2 regions of the Synechocystis sp. FACHB-908 genome follow, and region 1 is predicted to be linked to the other one. Evidence: predicted binding sites of a transcription regulator. Region 1 holds the regulator's gene; the other holds the start of a gene.
What was found. The regulator NtcA, encoded in region 1, controls nitrogen genes in cyanobacteria. The targets are predictions, from matches to a motif close to GTANCNNNNGNTAC.

Region 2: H6G46_RS12885 (DUF3155 domain-containing protein) is a predicted target of NtcA. The motif match lies at 1,994-2,007, and genes of this name have one in related genera.

Annotation. Positions count from the first base shown of each region.
Region 1 covers NZ_JACJTH010000036.1:32,345-36,406, forward strand. Annotated here, with positions in the region: gene H6G46_RS13315 (late competence development ComFB family protein) at 198-794, shown strand; gene H6G46_RS13320 (DUF3084 domain-containing protein) at 866-2,341, opposite strand; gene ntcA (global nitrogen regulator NtcA) at 2,351-3,028, opposite strand; gene H6G46_RS13330 (hypothetical protein) at 3,101-3,349, opposite strand; gene H6G46_RS13335 (alpha/beta hydrolase) at 3,598-4,062, shown strand, end outside.
Region 2 covers NZ_JACJTH010000035.1:203,164-207,225, forward strand. Annotated here, with positions in the region: gene leuS (leucine--tRNA ligase) at 1-43, opposite strand, end outside; gene gltS (sodium/glutamate symporter) at 168-1,376, shown strand; gene H6G46_RS12885 (DUF3155 domain-containing protein) at 1,640-1,963, opposite strand; gene hik2 (two-component system sensor histidine kinase Hik2) at 2,207-3,511, shown strand; gene H6G46_RS12895 (DUF4269 domain-containing protein) at 3,746-4,062, shown strand, end outside.

The DNA of each region.
Region 1 (4,062 bases):
AAATGACGCACTGACCCATTATCCCACACCAGTTAAATTGTGTTGAATGACTGCGCCGAGAATCCCTTAATTCAGCTAAAATCGGAGTGCCACTTGAATCCGGGGATGTATTTGCTCTGTATTTTCCCCAGTATTTTGCTCCCGCTCCCCTATGATAATTTTTCTCGTCTAGTTATCACTTTCCCCAGCTCTCTGCCATGGATTTTCTCGCCTCCGAGTCCTCAGCCCCCGTCAATGCCGGCGTTCATGTCAATGTGATGGAAACGTTGGTCTATGAAGAGATTGATAAACAACTGCGTTTTTACCCCAAAAACTTGAGAAATTATCTCAATTTAACCGAGGTGGCAACCTACGCCCTCAATCGTTTACCGCCCCTCTATGCCTCCAGTGTGAAGGGAGTGGAAGAACAACGTCGGGTGGCGGCCCGCCAGTATCGCAGTGAGTTGACTTCCGCCGTTCGTCGGGCGATCGCCGCAGTGGAGAGGGACCCTTTACGAAGCTCTGAACCCATCGTTTCGGAAATTGAGGTGAATTATCGGGGAGCAGAAAATACCCTGGGACAAATTCAGGAATTGCTCAAACGCTACAACTTGTTGGAACCAGTTAACAAAGAAGTTACCTGGGACAATTGTTTACCTTTACTAAGGCAAGCCTTTTTGAAATTGACCGCTGTCCAATCCCCTACTCCTCCCGCCATTAATGAACGGCGATCGATGCCTTTGCCGCCCCCGCCCCCCATTAGAACTCCGGCCATGGATAACCGCCAGATTGACCCCAAAAATACCCTTTGGTAATTGGTTAATTGGATTTATGGAGCCTTGGCCAGGATTTACTCTGGGTATATTTCCAAAGATGACCGACAAAATTAATTCTCAAACATAATTTGATTGCCCCGCAAAGCAATAATTCTGATCTTTAACGGTCCGACCACCGATGTATCCTCAGCGGCGATCGCCCGGACTTCATTGGGGGGATTATCGGCCTGACGGCGCAGTTGTTCGATAAAATCAATCAAAGTTTTAATGCGCCCATCCTCCACTTGTATCGGGCCCAAAATACCTTCCCGACGGGCACGGAATTGGGCGGCAGCCAGGAGATAATCAATCCGTTTTTGGACATCAACTTCGCTAAAGTCGGAGGATTCGAGGGAAATGGTGGCAATGGTTTCCGCTTCTCGAAAAACTTGGCGGTTGGGCACCACGTCAAAAAAGACCCGAATTTCCCTTTCTTCCTGCACATAATTCCCCGCTGATAGCACCCGAATAACATATTCCTGGCCTGGTTGGAGTTGGCTTGTAATACTATCCACCTGGGCGGTGGTCACCCGGACAATGGGTTCATCGGGCACGGGCATATTGGGGGTTTTAACCAGTTGTAGAGCAGTGCGATTAGCCTGGCGCAACAATTGATCCACGGCACCAGTGACAGCTTCGCTACTTACCACCCTTAGACCACCAAAGGCCAATAACTGACCCCGCAGAATGGCAATTTGTTGCCCCCGCAGCTCTTGGTAATCTTGATAATAGCGTTCGAGTTCTTCCACTTCCCTCTGCAGGAAACTTAGTTCTGTTTCTAGCCCCTGTAACTTTTCTTCCCGGGCCTGGATGTCATTATCTTTAGCGGCGATCGCCTGGTCGAGTTGATCAATTTTGGTGTCCCGTTGATTAATTTCAGCTTGTAACTGTTGGCGCTGGGCCTCCAAAGAAGCAAACCTTTTCTCCAAAGATTGCACCTGTTCCCGCTGACGGGCAAGGACTTTTTCCTGTTGGGCAATGCGTTCCTGACGCTTGGATAATTCTTGATCCCTCAGTTTTACCTGACTCTGAAGTTCTGAAGATTCCGCTAATAGTGAGTCCTTTTGTTCGTTCAATTGAGCCCTTTCCGCTGAAAGGTTAGCCACCTCCTGGCGCAAATTACGGGATTGTTCCGATACCCGGCGCAATAACTGCAAAGCTTTGGTATAGTTTCGATTCAGCTCCCGACTGCGCTCCTGCACCAATTGTTGCTCTTCGCGTACAGCCGTAAGTTCCGATTCAATTTCTTCTTTCGCTTGGCTAGCCTGTTCCAATTCTGTTTTGGCCACCCGCAACTGCGCCAAAATATCATCTAGTTGAAACACCCCCTCTCGTAAGGATTTACTAAAAGTAAACAAAATCCCCAGGGTGGAAGCGGAAATCAGAGTGCCAGTAATCACCGTCAACAATACCGCCGTCTGTCGGGGTCGCAGTTTAAACAGACGTAGGCGAGCTTTGCCCACCTTACTGCCCAAATGATCCCCCAGCGCAGCAATGATTCCGCCCAAAACTAGGACAGAAAGAACCAGAATATAGGCACTGGTCATAGAGGGTGGTTAGGTAAACTGTTGACTGAGAGCAACGGGGTTATGGACGGTAATTTTCTTTTTCGTGATGGAGATCATATTACCCTCCCGCAGATCTCCTAGGAGCCTAGTCACCGTTACCCTGGTGGAACCAATGGCTTCGGCGATCGCCTGATGGGATAACTTGAGGTCAATGCGAATGCCGTCCGGGGCAGGTACACCAAAATCTCGACAGAGAATCAGCAAAAAACTAACCAAACGAGAACCCATATCCCGGTGGGCTAGGGTTTCAATCATCATTTCCGTCTGGAGAATGCGGGAAGAAAGCCCCTGTAACATCAACAATGACAGGTCGGGATGCTCCTTGAGAGCCTGTTCCACCTGTTCAATGGGGGCAGACAGTAACTCCACCGGGGTAAAAGCCACTGCGTGGTAAAAACGGTCAGAACGTTGCCCGGTAACTAATGATAACACCCCAAAAACACTGTTCTCCCTCAACAGAGCGACGGTAATTTCTTCCCCGGCTTCGTAAACCCTAGATAACTTAACAGCCCCCTTGAGCAAAAAATAAACCCGTTCCGCCGGATCCCCAGGAAAAAAAATTGTTTTACTCCGATCAAACGTTTCCACCACCGGGGGCATCAACTCACTGCCTAAGCGTCGAAACACTGCCGCTAGGGGACGATCTTGGGTTAGGGACTGATCCATGCACGTTCACGGTAATGGGGGCATCAAGGGAAGTGCAAAACCCCATTCTGTATCAAGATTATACACAACGGATTACATGCGCTCCACACTGCCAAAGAAAATTGGTTCCACCCGAATGGCAACGATCGCCGAGGGTCGCACCACCATGTACTCGCCCTGAATATTTCTGATAGGCACACTGATAAATTCCTGGGAATCGTGCTTGGGCACAACTTCGTTGCTATACCATTTTTGGAAATCTTGAATGGTCATGAAACGGACTTCCTCTCGATGGCCATTGGCCAAAAACAGATGGATGGCAAATTCGTCGGCTTTTTGCATGGTCAGGGTCCCTAATGATTTCGTTTAGATTATCCTCCATCCCGTGGACAGAGCAACGGTGACAAAAGGTCCAGCCTAGGTTGGCTCCATTAAATTTTAGGTAACAAAAGGTAATGGAGAAAAAAATAACTTTACGTTGGGGGCAATGGCAACAAAATTGCCTAGAATTAGCTCAGGTTTCTTGCCCACTGCTCCAGTCCAGCAACTTGGTTGATCCCCCCCCTTTAATTAATCTCGATATAGCTTCCATGGTCACTTTTCCCTTAAACCTCCGTCGTTGGCTGCAGTCCGTTTGTTTGGGAGCCCTCACGGCGATCGCCGTTCAATTGCCGGGCAAAACTGCGGAAAATATCTTTTTCACCTACGGGCCAATCAAGTTGACGGTGCGGGTGGAATCCCTAGAAAGATTTGTGCAGGATGGCACTGTGGATTCCAATCTCAGCTTTTTATTTAATCTGGTGGGAGCTTCCGAAGAAAAATTAGCAAAATTAAGGGAAATTATGGGGCTCCGGGCAGAGGTGGACCCCGTTGTGCTGAGTAACTTTTTTAACACCAGCCTGGGGGAAGATTCCCTGGCTAGGGCAGCGGTGATTCTCAATGCCCCCTGGGGAGCTAACTCCAAATATGGTATTCGGGCCGCAATTGTGCAGGCAGCCGAGGATCCAGAAGGGGGACTAAGCCTCATCAATTTCATCAAAAAGTATCCCACCGAT
Region 2 (4,062 bases), on a different contig from region 1:
GCCATTTTTGCTCGATTTCACCAGCGTTGTATGGGGATGCCACGACGACCAAGATCTCCTAAGCCCAGTTGATTACAGGCTTGTTAGTATACCATTCTGACTTGGGCCCAAGGTTGTCTGTTAACCATCCTAGACCAGTGACCACGTAGAGATTGAAATTTGCGATTATGGAAACTATTCAATTCAACATACGCCAGACAATTATTGTCGCAATTTTAGTGCTTTACATTGGTAAATATCTCACTAAAAAAATTAAGTTTTTGCAGAGTTTTAATATTCCCGATGCCGTTTCCGGTGGAGTGCTAGCTTCCCTGTTTTTTGGTCTCATCTACGGTATTTTTCGCACAGAAGTAGCTTTCAATTTTCCGATTAGGGATGCTTTTTTAATTATTTTCTTTACCTGCATTGGTCTATCTTCCAAGTTAAAAGTCCTACTCCAGGGCGGCAAACCCCTATTGATTCTTTTAGCAACAGCGGTGAGTTTTTTAGTAATTCAAAATTTTGTCGGGGTGGGTATGGCTTCCCTATTGGGGCAGGCGTTACCAGTGGGTTTACTCTCCGGGTCCATTTCCCTGAGTGGTGGCCATGGCACGGCGATCGCCTGGTCTCCGGTTTTTTATGATAACCACGGCATCCGTAATGCTTCGGAAATTGCCATAGCCTGTGCCACTTTTGGGCTGGTGTTCGGGGGCATTGTGGGAGGCCCCATCGCCAAATTTTTAATTATCCGCAATAAGTTAGAACCGGATTGTGACACTAAAGATTTGACCATTGGCATCCGGCGAGATCAGGACAATGTGCAAATTGATTACAACACCATGCTCCACACCATTTTAGTCATTGGCGTTACCATCGGTCTTGGCTATGAAATTAACGATCTGGTTGCTAAGTTGGGGTTAATGTTGCCGGCCTTTGTTTCCTGTTTACTGGCGGGGATCGTGCTCACCAACACCATTCCCCTCGCTTTTAAAAAATTCCCTTGGCCGGCGGAAACCCCTTCCCTCGCCCTGATTTCCGACGTTAGTTTGGGACTATTCCTGGCCATTTCCCTGATGAGCCTGCAACTCTGGACCTTAGCCGACATTGGCGGAGTGATCGCCCTGATCCTCCTGGTCCAATTCATGGCCACAGTGCTCTACAGCATTGCTGTTGTTTTTCCCCTCATGGGGCGTGACTACAACGCAGCGGTAGTTTGCTCCGGTTATTCCGGTTTAACCCTGGGGGCCACCCCCACGGCGATCGCCAATATGACCGCAGTGACGGAAAAATTCGGCGCCGCTCCCCAGGCTTTCATCGTTGTACCCTTGGTGGGGGCCTTCTTCATCGACATTGCCAATGCCTTTGTGATCCAGCAATTTCTCAATTTTCTTGGCTAGATCTATTGTGAAAAAAAGAGGGATGAGGCGCATTATTAACGGACAGCAACAGCCACCCCAACCCGCAGGCTAGAGTGGACTCAGTTGCCAAAACATGACATGATTCCGTTGGAGCTGAGCTCCTTGGACAGGAATGGAAGCGAAAACAGACCACTTCTTCCCCCAGTTCAGGTAGAGTTTTTCCCCAGAACCTAATCTGGAGTCAACTTGCTAAGAGAGACCAGCCCGGACAAAACCAATACTATTGCCTAGAAACCGCTCAGTTAACGAGTTCCAGCGCCTACAGGAGTTTTGGTGCTAGGGGTGGGTAGTTGATACTCCCGCAGACTGGGGAATAGAAAATGATTCTCTTCCACATACTGGGCCCCAAACAGTCCCTTCTCGGCCCAAAAATATCGATCAGTAGTGTGCTCATTTCGTTTTACAATGAGCAAGGCCGGGGGCTGAATTTCGTTAGCTTGGATGTAGCGACGAGCGGCCGTGACAGGCTTATCCTCGCCGCTTTCAATATTAAACTGAGGAACAAGCTCCAAAATCTTACGACCTTCTTGACGACGACGACTCTTCCGTTTGCGTTTACGTGCCAACCCAGTTACCTCCTATTTCAGCTATATGCTGTAATGATAGTTACAAAAGCCGTGCCGATTATATCCGGTCTAATTCTAAATATCAAGCCCCTCAAGCCCTTGCGGCGCTAAGGGGATCGCTGATTCTAAACACCATTTAGGTAGGGTTTCACCCCCTAAAACTGCCCCCTAGGGCCATAAGTAGACCAATTCAAATCTTAATATTTCTTAACATTTCTGGGGTCTAGCCCCACCACAAGCCCCATGGCCGGTTCCATCTCATCAATGTATTCCCCCAGTGCTGGGTTAATTTCCCTTTGTCAGTCACAGGTTCGGCTTTTGCAACAGGGATTGCGGGTGGACTGGTGCGGCGTTTATCTAAATCAAGAAGAAACGGAACAGGGATTGGTGCCGCTGGTGGTTTCCCATGGTTCAACGCTGGTTGAGTCAGAAAGTTATGGGTTAATAAGTCTACCACAAGGAGAGGTGTCTCCCCCGATGGACGATTTTTCTTTGCCGGCAGTTCCCGTGGGGGTAGGCCAGTTAAGTCGTCGTAGTCGTTTGGAACCTCCTCCCTTCGATGCAGATAAGCGCTTGGTTTTACCTTTGGTTTATGGGGAGGAAATGGTGGGGCTGTTGGTAATTCACCGCAGTCAGGGCCAGTGGCATGGGGAGGAAATGATGCAGTTGGAGGCGATCGCCAAATCCTTAGCGGTGGCCTGCCTATTGGACCAACAACAGGATTGGTATCGCCAGGCTTGGGAGGAACAAAATCAACAATACCAGTGGGAGCGACAACATTGGGCTGACCTCTTGCACCAACTCCGCAATCCCCTCACTGCCCTAAAAACTTTTAGTAAGCTACTGCTCAAACGTTGGCACGGGGACAACAAAAGTCAACAGGTGGTGGAAGGCATTGTCCGCCAAGGGGAACACCTCCAGGAATTGTTACAAAGCTTTGAAGCAAGTCAATCCCAAGGCCCCGAAGCCGTGCCCCTGTTGTCAAGTTCCCCAGTGACCACAATTCAGGTTTTGCCCCCGGCGGACCGGGTGGAAACTATGCCTCTGGCCAATTTTTCCCTAGGGGAGGTTTTGCCTCCCATTTTGCTGGCCCATCAGGCGATCGCCGCCGAGAGAAATATCACTTTAACAGCCCAAATTGCTTTGATTGATACCGTGGTGATGGCTAACCGTTTAGCTTTGCGGGAAGTGGTTAATAATCTTTTGGACAATGGGATTAAATACACTCCCAATGGTGGCCTCGTAGAAGTTAGTCTTGCCTTAGAAAAAGTGTCATCTTCCGGAATGGATTGGGCCACATTGGCGATCGCCGACACGGGTTATGGCATTCCCCCGGAGGATCAACAGAAAATTTTTGAGCGTAATTATCGTGGTGTTCAGGGCCGAGGCTCCATTAATGGCACTGGTTTGGGTTTGGCGATCGTGGCGGATTTGGTAGCCCAGATGGGGGGCAAAATCACCGTCACTAGCCCCAACGGTTTATCTCGCGACCCAGACCAACCAGGCTCAACTTTTACCCTCTGGTTACGCTCTGGAGAACAAGTGTAATCAGGATTAACAGTTAAATTGGCCCAAAGATTTCCGAGAGTTTCAGATAGATAACGATATGGCGGTGATGGTTATTTCACAAGTACGGTGGGCAAACATGGGGATGAAAATACGGTCACCAAATATGTGCAAAAACAAGGAAAGGACTATTTGCGGCTACATCAAAACTTTCAACTAAGTCTCTTCTAAATTCTTTCGATACCCCGATGCTTGCGGCGGGGTTATTCATTCCCGATGCGAATCCCTTACGAAAAAGCAATTGAGAATCTTGACCTGCTGGCCAATCTGCGTATATTCGATCCAATCGTGATCGGAACGCCGCCGCTTGGAATTGATGTGTCCAACAGCGATATCGACATTGCTTGTTATTGTGACGATCTTGACCGATTCGCAGGATTCGCAACGCGTCAGTTTGAATCTCAAGATGGCTTTCAAATTCGACACGGAACTTTTCAAAATCATGAATCCATCATTGTTCAGTTCAATGCGTTTGAATGGGACGTTGAGATTTTCTGCCAGCCAATTCCGACAAACAAACAGTGGGGCGTACG